One region of the Pantoea sp. X-Soil-TKNS-1280 genome, then DNA from elsewhere that is predicted to be linked to it. Evidence: predicted binding sites of a transcription regulator. Region 1 holds the regulator's gene; each other region holds the start of a gene.

Region 1 (5,302 bases):
CATCCTTCCAGTAACCGCAGGAATACTGCATAAAAGGATCGAGCATCAGTGAAAACAGGTCATTACCGAGATCGTAATGTTCTTTACCCACAATCCAGGCACGTTTTCTCGATTGCAGATTGGTCAAACGCGCCGCAGCGATTCGCAGTGTATCTTTAAAATGATGCGGTAATTGCTGATCCAGATGGTGTTTCAGTACGCGATGAAAGAACATGTCGAGGTTTTCACATTCCCACCAGCCGTCCATGTAACTTTCACCGAGGCCCAGCGACCCTTCCTGCAGGACCCGTTTAAAAAAATCCGGATGCTTAACCTGAATATCCCAGGGGCGAGTACCATTTATGGCAATATCGGCCCGTTCCAGTAATTCATGGGCGATACGAAACCAGTGGTTTTCTTCAAGGCTCACTTCTTCTATACACGATGAACTCATAGCTTCTCCATCACCTTTCCGATTTCAACCTGAGAAAAGAATAGTCAATTTCTCCAGGCTTGTGAGAGAACTCACGGAAAATCCGTGCGCCAGATATCCGACGTTTTACAGAGGTATGAATCTGAATAGAAATGTCTGGCACAACACAGGGGAGAACATCGTGCAGACACCATCCCAGCGACAGAGTCGCTAAATATTAATACAATTATGTTATTGATTTGTTACAGAAATGCTGACCCACGCAGTATATGCTTCCGTGGGTCAATATTCAACGACTTATCGTTAGTTTGCTAACTAAGGCCGTTGCGTTAGCGATTATCTTCGCAGGGACGGGAGTTGTGAGCAACATCACTTTGTGCGTTTGCCACAGCGGCACGCTGCCAGCCGAAACCAGCCCAGGCAAGCGCCACAGTCGCGAGCATGACCAGGCTGGTACTGTGCAATGCCTGTTGTAAGCCAGCGGAAACCAGCAGGCTGGCGATAAAACACAATCCCAGCTGCAGCAGATTTTGTAAGGATGCCGCTTTACCGGTGGCCTGAGGGAAAGGCAGCAGTGCGCTGGCGACCACGATCGGATAGATAGCACCATTGGCCAATGCCATGCCACAGAACGGCAGCAGCAGCGCCCAGAGCGCAGGTGTTGCAAGCTGGGCAACAGCAAACAGGCTGACGATGCTCAGGCTGTAAATCACCAGCAACCATGGCAGCAGTTGTTTGCTCTGGAACCGATTCAACAGGGCACGGCAACCAAAGCCACCTACGAGGAAGGCGATGGTCTGCGGTACATAACTCAGACCAATATCGGCGGGTGAAAGCCCGGCATCAGCGAGGATGAAAGGCGAACCGGTCAGCCAGGCGAAAAAGCTGGCGGAGCAGGCAGAATAAATCAGCACATTGCCGCTGTAGACCTTTGAAGCCAGTAACGTCAACCATCCGGGCTGTGGCGCGCGTGCCGCCTGGGTGCGGGTGGGGTTCGCCAGTTGCAGGGTACCGACCAGCAACACCAGCGTGACCAGCGTCAGCAGCAGGAAAATGCTACGCCAGTGGAAATGGCCCATCAGCCAGGCTCCCAGCAACGGGGCCAGTGCCGGTGACAACGCCACCAGCGGCATAATGGTGGCGAAAACTTTGTTCGCCTGCGCCTGTGGATAGCGATCAACCACCAGCGCCTGCCAGCTGACAGCCGCCGCGCAAACACCCAGCGCCTGGACAAAACGCAGTGCCAGCATCAGTCGCACATCGGTTACCCACAACATGCCGAGACAGCCCAGCGCGAAGATCACTAATCCGGCCAGCAGAATGGGTTTGCGACCAAAGCGGTCAGACAACGGACCCCAGAACACCTGCGCACAGGCAAATCCACCGAGGAACAGGCTCAGGCTGGCGCTGATGGTGCCGGGGGCAGTGGCAAAATCCTGCTGCATGGCACCGAAGGCCGGCAGGTACATATCCGTAGCAAGAAAGCCCAGCATGCTTAGCAAAGCAAGGTAAGGCAAAAATCCTTTTGATGACAACATGGTGATTCTCATTAGACAAATTAAACGCCGGGGAGTGTAAAAGGGTGCGGCAGTCTTTGTGAAACGCTAATATTTGCGAGGTGCTATCAAAAATTTTGCAGGCAAAATTATGTGGTCTGAATACGCGCTTGAAGTGGTGGATGCGGTGGCTCGCAGCGGCAGTTTTAGCGCAGCGGCGCAGGAGTTGCATCGCGTGCCTTCTGCCATCAGCTATACGGTACGCCAGCTGGAAACCTGGCTGGCCGTGCCTTTGTTTGAAAGGCAGCACCGGGAAGTGGTATTGACGGCAGCGGGTGAGCATTTCGTGCGTGAAGGCCGGAGTGTTATCAAAAAAATGCTGGCAACCCGACGCCAGTGCCAGCAACTGGCTAACGGCTGGCGTGGTCAGTTGAGCATCGCGGTTGATTGTATCGTTAAACCGCAGCGTACCCGGCAACTGGTAAAGGATTTCTACCGTCACTTCCCGGATATGGAGCTGATTATCAGCTATGAAGTGTTCAACGGGGTCTGGGATGCGCTGGCTGATGGACGGGTCGATGTGGCGATTGGGGCCACCCAGGCCATTCCGGTCGGTGGGCGTTTCGCCTTTCAGGATATGGGCGCGCTGAACTGGCGTTGCGTGGTCAGTCCCGGGCATCCCCTGACAAAAAGTACCCAGCTGGATGAAGAAACCTTACGGACGTGGCCTTCGCTGGTGCTGGAGGATACGTCGCGGGCGCTGCCGCGGCGGATGACCTGGACGCTGGATAACCAGCGACGTCTGGTGGTACCGGAGTGGGAAACCGGGATGGATTGCCTGCGGGCAGGTTTGTGCGTGGGCATGGTGCCGGGCCATTTAGCCCGGCCACTGCTGGATAGTGGCGAGTTAACCGAACTGACGTTGCCTGCGCCTTTCCCGGAGAGTCCCTGTTGTGTCAGCTGGTCGGAACAACGCGCTTCACCGGCATTAAGCTGGTTGCTGGATTATCTGGGCGATGCTGAAACGCTCAACCATGAGTGGTTGAGCGAAACGGTGGCTTAGCGGCGATAATCGCGGAACGGACCGTCAGCGACTGAGCGGCGTTCAATCAATGTTGGCTGCACTTCGATGGTCTGCGGCTCTTCGCGTTTACTGGTGATGCGATCGAGCAGCATTTCCAGTGCTTTTTCTCCCAGCTGCGCTTTCGGCTGATGAACGGTCGTCAGCGCTGGGGTGAAATACCGGGCGTTGCGCACGTTGTCATAGCCAATCACCGAAATATCCTGTGGCACACGTAGCCCCATTTCATCGGCGGCACAAATCGCACCCATCGCCATGATATCGCCGCCACAGAACACCGCCGTCGGACGTTGTTTCTGGTTGAGAATCTGCTGCATCGCCTGATAACCGGATTCTGGTTCGAAGTCGCCCTGCACAATCCATTCCGGACGAACGGTAATACCGGCTTCATGCAGTGCCTGCATAAAACCAGCATGACGACCGCCGCCAGTATTGCGCTCCATCTGGCCGGGGATGGCACCAATGTCGCGATGTCCACGTTCGATCAGGTAACGTCCCGCAAGATAGCCGCCCTGGAACGCGTTATCCTGCACGGTATCGGTGAAATCACCGCGAGACTCGCCCCAGTCCATCACCACCATCGGGATATTGCGGTTCTCTTCCAGCATGGTGAGCAGGTCGTCGGGATATTCGGAACACATCACCAATAAACCGTCGACGCGCTTTTGCGCCATCATCGAGAGATAAGCACGCTGCTTTTGCAGATCGTTATGCGCATTGCCGAGAATCAGCGTGTAGCCGCGGTCGAAACAGTGGTTTTCCACCGCTTCGATGATTTCCGCGAAATAGGGGGCTTCGCTGGAGGTGGCGAGCAATCCCAGTGTTTTGGTGTGGTTGACCTTCAGGCTACGCGCCACGGCGCTGGGCGAGTAGTGCAGTTCTTTGATCGCTTCCCATACGGCGTTACGCGTCTCTTCCGCGACAAAACGCGTCTTGTTGATGACATGCGAAACCGTGGTGGTGGAGACACCGGCGCGTTTCGCCACATCTTTAATTGTTGCCATGAAAATGGTACTCCCGGGCTTATCGCAACTTACTGATAAGTATATTGTTAAACGTTTGCGTCTGCTAATGGTTTTGCGCCCCAAATTTTGGGGCAAATGGCGAAGAAAAAGGCGTTAACTCTGAGTCTAAATCACTTTAACAGGCCACAAACACAGCGTGCGCAAAATCTGTTGCGCAACGAAAGGCGGCGATTCTAGCAAGCTGACGCGGATAACACGAGATTTTTGCCAGGGGCTGTGCGAAAATTACATTAACCCTTCAATTAATGTGACTAAGGAGTTGTGATGAGTACAGACCTGAAACTGGCGCTGGGTACTACCGTTGGCGCGCTGTTAATGATCATCGTGTTCAGCTTCACCGCGATCCTTCATTAATAAAAAAGCCGGACCTGAAATTTCAGTGTCCGGCTTTTTATTGCGCAGTGACCGCTTAGCGAATGGTTTTCGGTGTCATCATGCGGCGTGCACCAACATAATGCTTCTGCCAGTAATCTTCACCTAATGCGCTAATCTGAATATCTTTACCGGTACGCGGTGACTGAATAAACTTGCCGTTGCCAAGGTAAACACCTACATGGTCAGCGGTACCGCGATGGTTAATGCGGAAGAACACCAAATCTCCTTTCTCCAGCATATCGCGTTTAATCGGCGCCGCATCACGCAGGTGATACATTTCGTTAGCGGTGCGGGGGAATTTGTATTTCACCAGGTCTTTATAGGCATACCACACCAGACCACTGCAATCGAAACCGGTATGCGGTGAAGTACCGCCCCACTGGTAGGGTTTACCGATCTGACCCATTAATTTGTTCATCGCCGTTTCACGCGCCTTTTGATAGCGCTGACGGTGTGATTTGCTCATCCTGATGGTGGTGAGGTCGCTGGCGTCATCCTGCTCAGATATGACTTTCGCCACGCGCTGATGACCATATTTTTTGGTCGGCGACTTCAGCAGGGTTTTTCTGCGGGTGGTTTTGTGCAGCGCAGTTTCGGTTTTCGTGGGTTTCTTCAGTCTTAACTTATGAACACTGCTGGTAAGGCGTGATTTTTTGGTGCTGGTCTTGACCGGGCGTCGTTTACGGCGCTCATCTTCGCGTGCACTTTTTTTCTCTGCATTATGCAAACTGGCATTGATGGGCGCATGCGGTGACGCAGAAGCCACATTAAAAAACAGTTGGGCGAAAGCCAGCATAAAAAGCGTAATAAGTAAACGCATAGTCCGGTTACAGGTTAAGCAGTCTGCGATAAAACAGCCTGCGGCAAGTTAGAAAAATCTGATCAATGATCAGCGCCGGGATTGATTCTAATC
Region 2 (5,302 bases), 1.3 Mb from region 1:
TACGCCACTGCCCTATTGCTGGTGGTGATCATCCTGTCGCTCAACTTGCTGGCGATGGCGTTGCGCCACCGTCTGCGTGAGCGTTACCGGCTTATGACGCATTAAAAGGTTTTACACATGACGCCCGATTACGACATCGCTCTTGAGGTTAATCAGCTTTCGCTATGGTATGGCGAACGCCAGGCGCTGAATAACATTGCCCTGCAACTGCCGAAGAATCGCATCACGGCGCTGATTGGCCCCTCCGGCTGCGGCAAATCGACGCTGTTGCGCTGCTTTAATCGCATGAATGATGTGATCGATCGCTGCCGGGTGGAGGGTGAGATCCTGTTGGGGCAGCATGCCATTATGCAACCGGAACAGGATCTGGCTGCGCTGCGGCGGCGTGTTGGCATGGTGTTTCAGCGCCCGAATCCGTTCCCTAAATCAATTTATGAAAACGTGGTTTATGGTCTGCGCTTGCAGGGCGTGCGCGATCGTCGGGTGTTGAATGAAGCCTGCGAAAATGCGCTGCGTGCGGCGGCGCTGTGGGGTGAGGTGAAGGATCAATTGGGGCAAAGTGCCTTAACCCTCTCCACCGGACAGCAGCAGCGGCTGGTGATTGCACGCGCCATTGCCATCGAACCGGAAGTCCTGTTGCTGGACGAGCCGACCTCGGCGCTGGACCCGATCTCTACACTGGTGATTGAAGAGTTGATGAGCACGCTGAAGCAGCATTTCACGCTGGTGCTGGTGACGCACAATATGCAGCAGGCAGCGCGCGTGTCGGATTACACCGCGTTTATGCACCATGGCCAGCTGGTGGAGTTTGATGAAACCGACCGCATCTTCACCACGCCGAAAACACGGCGCACCGAAGATTACATTACGGGACGGTTTGGGTAAGGCAAAACCTAAAACCTTGCGCGATAAATAGCGCCGCTACAAAAGGTTGCGAATACTGTAGCGGCGCGATTTATCGCGCGAAGTCGTATTGGATACGGGATCAATCGTGGGCATAACCCTGTGGCGGCAACGGTTGGCCATCCAGCCAGGCGGCACCCTCGCGCATCTGCAAGCGTCCATCGACAAACCAGCTGATCACCAGCGGATAAATCGCATGCTCCTGATGCTGCACGCGGGCGGTGATTTCATCTTCCGTATCATCCGCAAACACCGGTACGCGCGCCTGCAAAATAATCGGCCCGCCATCCAGCTCATCCGTGACGAAATGCACGGAGGTGCCGTGTTCCTCGTCGCCATTCTCCAGCGCCTGGCGATGAGTGTGCAGGCCGGGATACTTCGGCAGCAGGGAGGGATGGATGTTGACCAGACGATCGTGGTAATGCGCAACAAACGCCTGGCTGAGAATACGCATGTAACCAGCCAGCACCACCAGATCCGGGGCGTAAGCATCAATCTCCTGCATCAGCTGGCGATCGAAGGCGTCACGGTCGGCAAATTCACTGGCGGCCAGCGTATGGGTCGCAACCCCCGCTTCCTGCGCGCGCGTCAAACCCATGGCCGAGGCTTTATTACTGAAAACGGCAGCCACGCTGCCGTTAATCCGCCCGCTTGCGCAGGCGTCGAGGATGGACTGAAGATTGCTCCCGTTACCGGAAATCAGTACAACCAGTTTCTTCATGGGTTGATGACCACACGCTCTTCGGCATCAGAAGCTTTGATCACACCGATTTTCCACGCCTGCTCGCCCGCGTCGGTCATCAGCTGAATCGCTTTGTCGGCTTCTGCCGCGCTTAGCGCAATCACCATACCCACGCCGCAGTTAAAGGTGCGGTACATTTCATGACGGCTAACGTTACCTGCCTGCTGCAGCCAGCCGAACACCGCTGGCCACTGCCAGCTGCTCTCTTCCAGCACCGCCTGGGTGTTGTCCGGCAGTACGCGCGGAATGTTTTCCCAGAAGCCGCCACCGGTGAGGTGCGCAATCGCGTGCACATCAACCTGTTCGATCAGGCTGAGGATGTTTTTCACGTAGATACGGGTCGGGGCCAGCAGATGATCGGCCAGCGATTTACCTTCCAGCTGTTTGCTTTCCGGATCGGTCTGGCTCACCTGGAGGATTTTACGCACCAGCGAATAACCGTTGGAGTGCGGACCGCTGGAACCCAGCGCAATCAGTACATCGCCATCCTGCACTTTCGAGCCGTCGATGATTTCTGATTTTTCCACCACGCCAACGCAGAAACCGGCCACGTCGTAATCTTCACCATGGTACATGCCCGGCATTTCAGCGGTTTCACCGCCGACCAGCGCACAACCCGATTGCAGACAACCTTCTGCGATACCGGTGATGACCGATGAAGCGGTATCCACATCCAGCTTGCCGGTTGCATAGTAGTCGAGGAAGAACAGCGGCTCAGCGCCTTGTACCACCAGGTCATTCACGCACATCGCCACCAGATCGATACCGATGCTGTCATGGCGTTTCAGATCCATCGCCAGACGCAGCTTGGTGCCGACGCCGTCGGTGCCGGAAACCAGCACTGGCTCGCGGTATTTCTGCGGCAGCGCACAAAGCGCGCCAAAGCCACCCAGTCCACCCATCACTTCCGGGCGGCGGGTCTTTTTCACTACGCCTTTGATACGGTCAACCAGAGCGTTACCAGCGTCAATATCTACACCGGCGTCTTTGTAGCTGAGAGAGGTCTTGTCGGTCACTGCGGAATCCCCACGCGAGTTGCGGTTGGTGGTTAAAATAAAGCGGCGTAATTCTACCAGCGCAGGCAAACGTTTGCGAGTCCCATCTCACGCCACCTTTGCACAGTACCGCTTTTTCGCTAATCCTTAATCCCGGAGGGAGCAGGGCGTTGTATTGACCAATGACATATGGCGTCGCGGAAAAAAGGCGGTATAATCCGGCGATTTTTTTTTCGCTCAACACAATTCCGGGAGAACACTCATGAAGATCGTGGAAGTCAAACACCCGCTGGTCAAACATAAACTGGGCCTGATGCGTGAGCATGATGTCAGCACCAAGCGATTCCGCGAACTGGCCTCGGAAGTGGGTAGTCTGTTGACCTATGAAGCCACTGCCGACCTGGCAACCGAACGCGTTACCATCGAAGGCTGGAATGGCCCGGTAGAAATCGAACAAATCAAAGGCAAAAAAATTACCGTGGTGCCGATTCTGCGCGCCGGTCTGGGCATGATGGAAGGGGTGCTGGAGCACGTACCAAGCGCGCGTATCAGCGTGGTGGGTGTCTATCGTGATGAAGAAACCCTCGAGCCGGTGCCGTACTTCCAGAAACTGGTTTCCAACATTGAAGAACGCATGGCGCTGGTGGTTGACCCGATGCTGGCGACCGGTGGATCAATGATCGCCACCATCGACCTGCTGAAAAAAGCCGGTTGTAACAGCATCAAGGTGCTGGTGCTGGTGGCGGCACCGGAAGGGATTGCCGCGCTGGAAAAAGCGCACCCGGATGTGGAACTGTACACCGCGTCTATTGATAAAGGCCTGAACGAGAAGGGCTACATTATTCCTGGTCTCGGCGATGCCGGTGACAAGATTTTCGGAACCAAATAAAGAAAGCAGCCGGCCAGAGAGTCGGCTTTTTTTTGGCAAAAAAGCACCACACAACTCAAGGGGATAACTGAATGACTCGTCGCGCCATCGGCGTTAACGAACGACCGCCGCTACTCAAAACCATTCCACTCAGCCTGCAACATCTGTTTGCTATGTTTGGTGCAACGGTGCTGGTGCCGATTTTGTTCCACATCAACCCGGCCACGGTGTTGCTGTTTAACGGTGTCGGTACGCTGCTGTACCTGTTTATCTGTAAAGGCAAAATTCCGGCCTATCTCGGCTCCAGCTTTGCTTTTATTTCACCGGTGTTGCTGTTGCTGCCGCTGGGCTATGAAGTGGCGCTGGGGGGCTTTATCCTCTGCGGCTTCCTGTTCTGTGTGGTGGCGCTGATAGTGAAAAAAGCCGGTACCGGCTGGCTGGATGTGATGTTCCCGCCAGCAGCGATGGGCGCAATTGTTGCGGTTATCGGCCTGGAACTGGCAGGCGTGGCGGCCAATATGGCCGGACTGCTGCCCGCTGAGGGCACCTCACCGGATGGCACCACCGTGTTTATCTCGATGGTCACGCTCGGCGTTACCGTTTTCGGTTCGGTACTGTTCCGGGGTTTCTTCGCCATCATCCCGATTCTGATCGGCGTGCTGGTGGGCTACGCGCTCTCTTCATTTATGGGGATCGTCAACTGGTCTTCGGTGGTGAATGCGCCCTGGTTCGCGTTGCCAACTTTCTACACGCCGCGCTTCGAGTGGGCAGCGATGCTGACCATTCTGCCTGCGGCGCTGGTGGTGATTGCCGAGCACGTTGGTCACCTGGTGGTGACGGCGAATATCGTCAAAAAAGATCTGATCCGCGATCCGGGCCTGCATCGCTCGATGTTTGCTAATGGTCTCTCTACCATGATCTCCGGTTTCTTCGGTTCGACGCCTAACACGACCTACGGTGAAAACATTGGCGTGATGGCGATTACCCGTGTCTACAGTACCTGGGTGATCGGTGGCGCGGCGATCCTGGCGATTCTGCTGTCCTGCGTCGGTAAACTGGCGGCGGCGATTCAGGCGATCCCGGTGCCGGTGATGGGCGGTGTCTCTTTGCTGCTGTACGGGGTGATCGGTGCCTCCGGTATCCGTGTGCTGATTGAATCCAAAGTGGATTACAACAAAGCACAGAATCTGATCCTTACCTCGGTGATCCTGATCATCGGTGTCAGTGGCGCGAAAGTCCATATCGGTGCTGCCGAGCTGAAAGGTATGGCGCTGGCGACCATCGTCGGTGTGGCCCTCAGCCTGATCTTCCGCGTAATCAGCCTGTTACGCCCGGAAGAAGTGGTGCTGGACGCTGAAGAACAACGCGAATCCTAAGCGTCTTTGCCGGGCAGGGAAGCCCGGTTCATCTCTGGCAAGGATCATGATAAACTTGCCCGGTTTTCTGCCCGTTCATACCCTGAGGTGCTTCTGAACACGCCGGCACAGCTTTCACTGCCACTTTACTTACCTGATGACGAAACCTTTGCCAGCTTCTGGCCAGGGGAAAATCCGTCCCTCCTCGCTGCGCTTCAAGGCGCGCTGGTGCAGCAACACGGCAGCTATCTCTATTTCTGGTCACGCGAAGGCGGTGGGCGCAGCCATCTGCTGCATGCGGCCTGCGCGGAAATGTCGGCGCGTGGTGAGGCGGTGGGTTACGTCCCGCTGGATAAACGCACCTGGTTTGTTCCCGATGTACTGGAAGGCATGGAGCATCTGGCGTTGGTGTGCATCGACAATATTGAATGTATCGCCG
Region 3 (5,302 bases), 1.5 Mb from region 1:
GTCGCTGGCTGGCGCTGGCCAACCCGGCGCTTTCTGAGGTGCTGGATGAGGCGATTGGCCGTACCTGGCGCACCGATCTCAGCCAGCTCAGCGATCTCACGCCACAGATTGATTTCCCGGCGTTTATCGAACAAATTGCCGATGCCAAATTTGCCAACAAAAAACGGCTTGCCGATTGGGTGGCGAAAAACCTTGATATTGTGCTCGATCCGCACGCGCTGTTTGATGTGCAAATCAAACGTATCCATGAATACAAACGTCAGTTGCTGAATGTACTGCACGTCATCACGCGCTATAACCGTATCAAGGCCGATCCCACTGCGGAATGGGTGCCGCGCGTCAATATCTTCGCCGGTAAAGCCGCTTCGGCGTATTACATGGCGAAGCACATCATCCATCTAATCAACGATGTGGCGAAGGTGATCAACAACGATCCCGATGTGAAGAACAAGCTGAAAGTGGTGTTTATTCCGAACTACGGCGTCAGCCTGGCGCAGATCATTATCCCGGCGGCGGATCTCTCCGAACAGATCTCCACGGCGGGTACGGAAGCCTCGGGCACCAGCAACATGAAATTTGCGCTGAACGGGGCGTTAACCATCGGCACGCTGGATGGTGCGAACGTTGAGATGCGGGAACATGTGGGTGAGGAGAATATCTTTATCTTCGGTAACACCACGCCACAGGTGGAGAAGCTGCGCCGTGACGGCTATAACCCGCGTAAATATTACGAAGAGGATGCCGAGCTACATCAGGCGCTGACGCAAATCGCCAGCGGTGTGTTTAGCCCACAGGAGCCAGGCCGCTACCGCAATTTGTTTGATGCGCTGGTTAACTTCGGCGATCACTACCAACTACTGGCGGATTATCGCAGCTATGTTGATACGCAGGATAAGGTGGATAAGTTGTATCGCCAGCCAGACGAATGGCAGCGGCGTGCGGCGCTGAATATCGCCAATATGGGCTATTTCTCGGCGGACCGGACCATTCAGGAGTATGCCGATGAGATCTGGCATATTTCGGCGGTAAGGTTGTAACAAGGTAACGGCGCGATTTATCGCGCCGTTACGGGGTTTATTTCAGGGTGATGCTTTTCACGATGCTGTCTGCATCGCTTTGCGCCTGCTGCTGGTTATCCGCAGGCAGGGTGATTTGGATGGTCAGCAATTTGTCATCCACTTTCGCCATAATCACTGACGACCAGGAGGTCTGGTGATTGGCGGAAATCACCGTATCCAGCTGCTGAGCAGGCTGTCCGCTCAGCGTCACCGCTTTGTCCGACACCACCTGCAACTGCGGGTCGCGGCTGCGCTGCTGCTGTTCCAGACGCTGTGACAGCGTATCCAGCGCGTCAGTGGTCGGGTCACCGGCAATCACGATAATGGCACGAGCGCCGGTTTGATCGGCATACACATGCATATTGGCCGATTCTGAACCGAGTTTACCGCTCTTATCAGACATGCCCGCTGGCAGGGTAAAGCTCAGTTTTCCATCCAGCAGATTAACCGTTTGGCTTGACTGGCTGGCGCTGGCGCCATTGTCAGCCGCAGCTGCGTCATCTTTCTTCTGGTCACAGGCCGCGAGGCCAAGCACCAGCAGGCCAATGCCCGCATATTTCACTAAGTTACGCATTCCTATCCCTTTCACAAGATTCCAGTCGGATGTTATCAAATCGAAATCGGCGGCTAAAAGCAACCGCCGGTTTGTCAGGAAATCTTAGCGGGCAGCAGAGGATCGTACTACGTGCAATTAGCCGAAATTGAGCTGACGCTGGGCCGAACGCTCCGCCAGACGCTTTAACGCTGCATTGAGCAGCACGCCATAGGCCGGCAGGAAGAAAATCATGCAGATCATTACTTTGAAGCTGTAATCCACCAGCGCGATTTCCACCCAGTGCTGAGCCATAAACGGATCCGGGCTTTTATAGAAAGCGATAAAGAAAAAGGCCAGCGTATCGCTGATATTGCCCAGAAACATCGCTGCTGCTGGCGCAATCCACCATTGTGGCAGGCGGCGCAGACGGTTAAAGACGTGTACATCCAGAATCTGCCCCAGCGCGTAAGCCATAAAGCTGGCGCTGGCGATACGCGCCACGAACAGGTTCACCTGTTCCAGCGCTGCCCAGCCTTGCCATTCGCCCTGGTAAAACACGCAGGAGACGACATAAGAGATCACCAACGCCGGGACCATCACCGCCAGGATAATACGACGGGCCAGCGGCGCGCCGAATATGCGCACGGTCAGATCGGTGGCGAGGAAAATAAACGGGAAGCTGAAGGCACCCCAGGTGGTCTGGAAGCCAAAAATGGCCACCGGCAATTGCACCAGGTAGTTACTGGAGGTGATCACCAGCAAGTGGAATAGCGACAGCCAGAACAGCGCAAACATGCGCTGACGTGGAGAAAAAGCGATCATATTAAGCCTTTTTAGTGTTGGGGTGAGGGAACCCAAAACGCCACAGCCTGCTGCGACGGTAAACGAAAAATCGGCGGCATCTTATCGCGCTGTGCGATTTATGCAATGGTTAATATTAACGCAACCGTTATCGTCTTGCGCTGGTCACCGGGCGCGCTAGAATGAGCGGCCTTACTTGTTAACAGACAGAGAATCATGAGCGATCTTTTTTCCGCGCCGGACCACACCCTCGATGCCCTTGGCCTGCGTTGCCCGGAGCCGGTGATGATGGTGCGCAAAACGGTGCGTCAGATGCAGGCGGGTGAAACCCTGCTGATTATTGCCGACGATCCGGCCACCACGCGTGATATTCCCGGCTTTTGCCGTTTTATGGAACATACATTGCTGGCGCAGCAGACGGAAACCCTGCCGTATCAGTACCTGATCCAAAAGGGAACGGATGCCTGATATCAGGCATCCGTTACGGCTAGCGCGAACGCAGTAACCGCAGCGCATTGGCGGTGACCAGCGCGGTAGCGCCGGAATCTGCCAGCACCGCCAGCCACAAGCCGGTAAAACCGAGCAATGTCGTCACCAGGAATAATGCCTTCAGCCCGAGCGCCAGCGCGATATTCTGACGGATAATACGACGTGTACGGCGGGCCAGTGCCACGGTGCGCGGCAGAATCGCCAGGCGGTTTTGCGTCAGTGCCGCATCGGCGGCTTCCAGTGCCACATCAGTCCCGCTTCCCATCGCAATGCCCAACGTGGCGGCTTTCATCGCCGGAGCATCGTTGATGCCATCGCCAATCATCGCCAGCGGATGTTGCGTATCCAGCTCACGTACAGCAGTGACTTTGTCCGCAGGCAGCAGACCGGCGCGATAATCAATCTGCAACGTTGCCGCGATCGCCGCAGCGGCGCGAGGGTTATCACCCGTCAGCATCAGGCTGCTGATGCCCAGTTTTTGCAGTGCGGCAAGGGCGGTAACCGCCTCTGCGCGCAATCGATCCTGCAACGCCAGCAGACCCAGCGGACGTGCATCCTGCAACAATATCACCACGGTTTTGCCCTGCGCTTCATACTGCGCGATGCTCAGCTGCTGTTCATCAGCCAGGTTTGTTACCTCACGCGGTGCCAGCAACTGATAGCTGATACCGCGAATATTCGCCTGAATCCCGCTGCCTGCCAGTGCCTGCTGGTTGCTGGCGGCGGGCAGGGTAAGCCGCCGACGTATCGCTTCCGCCACGATGGCCAGCGCCAGTGGATGGCTGGAACCCTGTTCAACCGCCGCGCTCAGCGCCAGCAATTGCTCTTGCTGCTCGTTGCTGAAAGCGACGATATCGGTGACCTGTGGCTTACCTTCGGTCAGCGTGCCGGTTTTATCGAACGCCATCATCCTGACGCGGCTGAGTCGTTCCAGTGCGGCGCCACCTTTGATCAATGCGCCCTGACGTGCAGCGGCAGCCAGGCCGGAGGTGATGGCTGCCGGAGTGGAGATCACCAGCGCACAGGGGCAACCGATCAGCAGCAATGTCAGCCCTTTATAGATCCATGGCAACCACTCAGTGCCAGCCAGCAGCGGCGGCAGAACCATCACCAGCAACGCCAGCAGCATAATCGCCGGGGTGTAGAGACGGCTGAAACGGTCAATAAAACGCTCCACCGGCGCGCGATGGCTTTCCGCTTCTTCAATCAGTTGCAGGATGCGGTCAATGGCGCTGTGACCCGGTTCCGAGAGCACTTTCAGCGTCACCAGACGATCAACGCTGGTGGCCCCGGCCATCACCGTTTCACCAGGCTGGCGTGCCACAGGTATTGATTCACCGGTGAGGGCACTTTCGTCAAAGCTGGCGCTGTGGCTAAGCAGCTCGCCATCGGCGGGTAAGCGACCCCCGGCGGCGACTTCAATCACATCGCCGGGCTGCAAATCCGCCAGTGCGACCTGCTGGCGCTGCGTGCCGCGCACACGGGTGGCGGTGTCGGGACGCAGCGCCATCAGTGCAGTCACCCCACGGCGAGCGCGGGTGGCCGCATAGGCTTCCAGTCTTTCGCCCAGCTGGAACAGCAGCAGCACCATCGCCGCTTCAGCGTGTGCGCCAATCACCAGCGCACCGGCGGCGGCCAGTGTCATCAGGGTTTCGATACTGAAGGGGGAGCCGCTGCGCAGCAAACGCCAGGCACTGCGCGCGACCGGTAGCAGGCCAACTAAGGTGGTGGCAATAAACAGACGATCGCCCCAGACGGGCGAGGCCAGGCTCAGCAGCCAGCTGGCGAGCATCAGCACGCCCAGCAGCAGCAAACCGGCATTTTCCTGTAAACGGCTGGGCTGAATCTGCGGATCGGAGGAAATCAGGCTGAAACCAGCGTTTTTCACCGCCTGCTCAATGGCTGGACGAATATCATTTTCTGCGTCAACGACCAGTTTTTCACTGGCAAAGATGACGCGGGCGGTGTGCACCTGCGGCAGTTTTTGTACCGCGTTTTCGATTTTGCGTGCGCAGCTCGGGCAATCCATGCCAGCAATTTGCCAGCGGAATTGTTGGGTGCCAGGGCCGAGCCTGTCGCTCTCTTCGTCGGCGTCGCCGCCGGGACTGCCGCTATTGCAGCAGTCACAGCTGCTTTCAGGCGTTACCGGTTGGGCGGCGGAAATTTGGAGCGTCACCGGGCGGGCGCTGCTGATGCCGCACAGTGGCTGCGGTTTGCTGTGGTTTTTACCACAGCCGCAGGGGTGAGAATGTTGATGCATGTAACCTCCGGATTCAGGGACGGGCATTAACCCGTACCCTGATGCTACACTCTGGAGTGCACTCCAGAGTCAAGCACTAAGGTTACTTTTTCTTCAGTTGATCCACAAAGAACGCACAATCATGAAGTGACCGGCGAAGTAGCAGGCCGCAACGATAGC

The links. Region 1 encodes PurR, which represses purine synthesis genes. Its sites were predicted from a motif close to CANGCAAACGTTTGCNTG; they were not measured.
Region 2: purM (phosphoribosylformylglycinamidine cyclo-ligase) is a predicted target of PurR. The motif match lies at 2,724-2,741, and genes of this name have one in related genera.
Region 3: tusA (sulfurtransferase TusA) is a predicted target of PurR. The motif match lies at 2,533-2,550, and genes of this name have one in related genera.

What each region holds. Positions count from the first base shown of each region.
Region 1 covers NZ_AP035962.1:1,879,972-1,885,273, forward strand. The annotation lists gene cfa (cyclopropane fatty acyl phospholipid synthase) at 1-433, opposite strand, end outside; gene punC (purine nucleoside transporter PunC) at 742-1,950, opposite strand; gene punR (DNA-binding transcriptional activator PunR) at 2,060-2,971, shown strand; gene purR (HTH-type transcriptional repressor PurR) at 2,968-3,993, opposite strand; gene cydH (cytochrome bd-I oxidase subunit CydH) at 4,279-4,368, shown strand; gene AC6I8X_RS08840 (C40 family peptidase) at 4,424-5,209, opposite strand.
Region 2 covers NZ_AP035962.1:3,146,602-3,151,903, reverse strand. The annotation lists gene pstA (phosphate ABC transporter permease PstA) at 1-105, shown strand, start outside; gene pstB (phosphate ABC transporter ATP-binding protein PstB) at 118-885, shown strand; gene purN (phosphoribosylglycinamide formyltransferase) at 986-1,624, opposite strand; gene purM (phosphoribosylformylglycinamidine cyclo-ligase) at 1,621-2,661, opposite strand; gene upp (uracil phosphoribosyltransferase) at 2,903-3,529, shown strand; gene uraA (uracil permease) at 3,601-4,884, shown strand; gene hda (DnaA inactivator Hda) at 4,972-5,302, shown strand, end outside.
Region 3 covers NZ_AP035962.1:337,178-342,479, forward strand. The annotation lists gene glgP (glycogen phosphorylase) at 1-1,037, shown strand, start outside; gene AC6I8X_RS01515 (DcrB family lipoprotein) at 1,075-1,632, opposite strand; gene AC6I8X_RS01520 (7-cyano-7-deazaguanine/7-aminomethyl-7-deazaguanine transporter) at 1,750-2,415, opposite strand; gene tusA (sulfurtransferase TusA) at 2,611-2,862, shown strand; gene AC6I8X_RS01530 (zinc/cadmium/mercury/lead-transporting ATPase) at 2,882-5,143, opposite strand; gene AC6I8X_RS01535 (lysoplasmalogenase) at 5,237-5,302, opposite strand, start outside.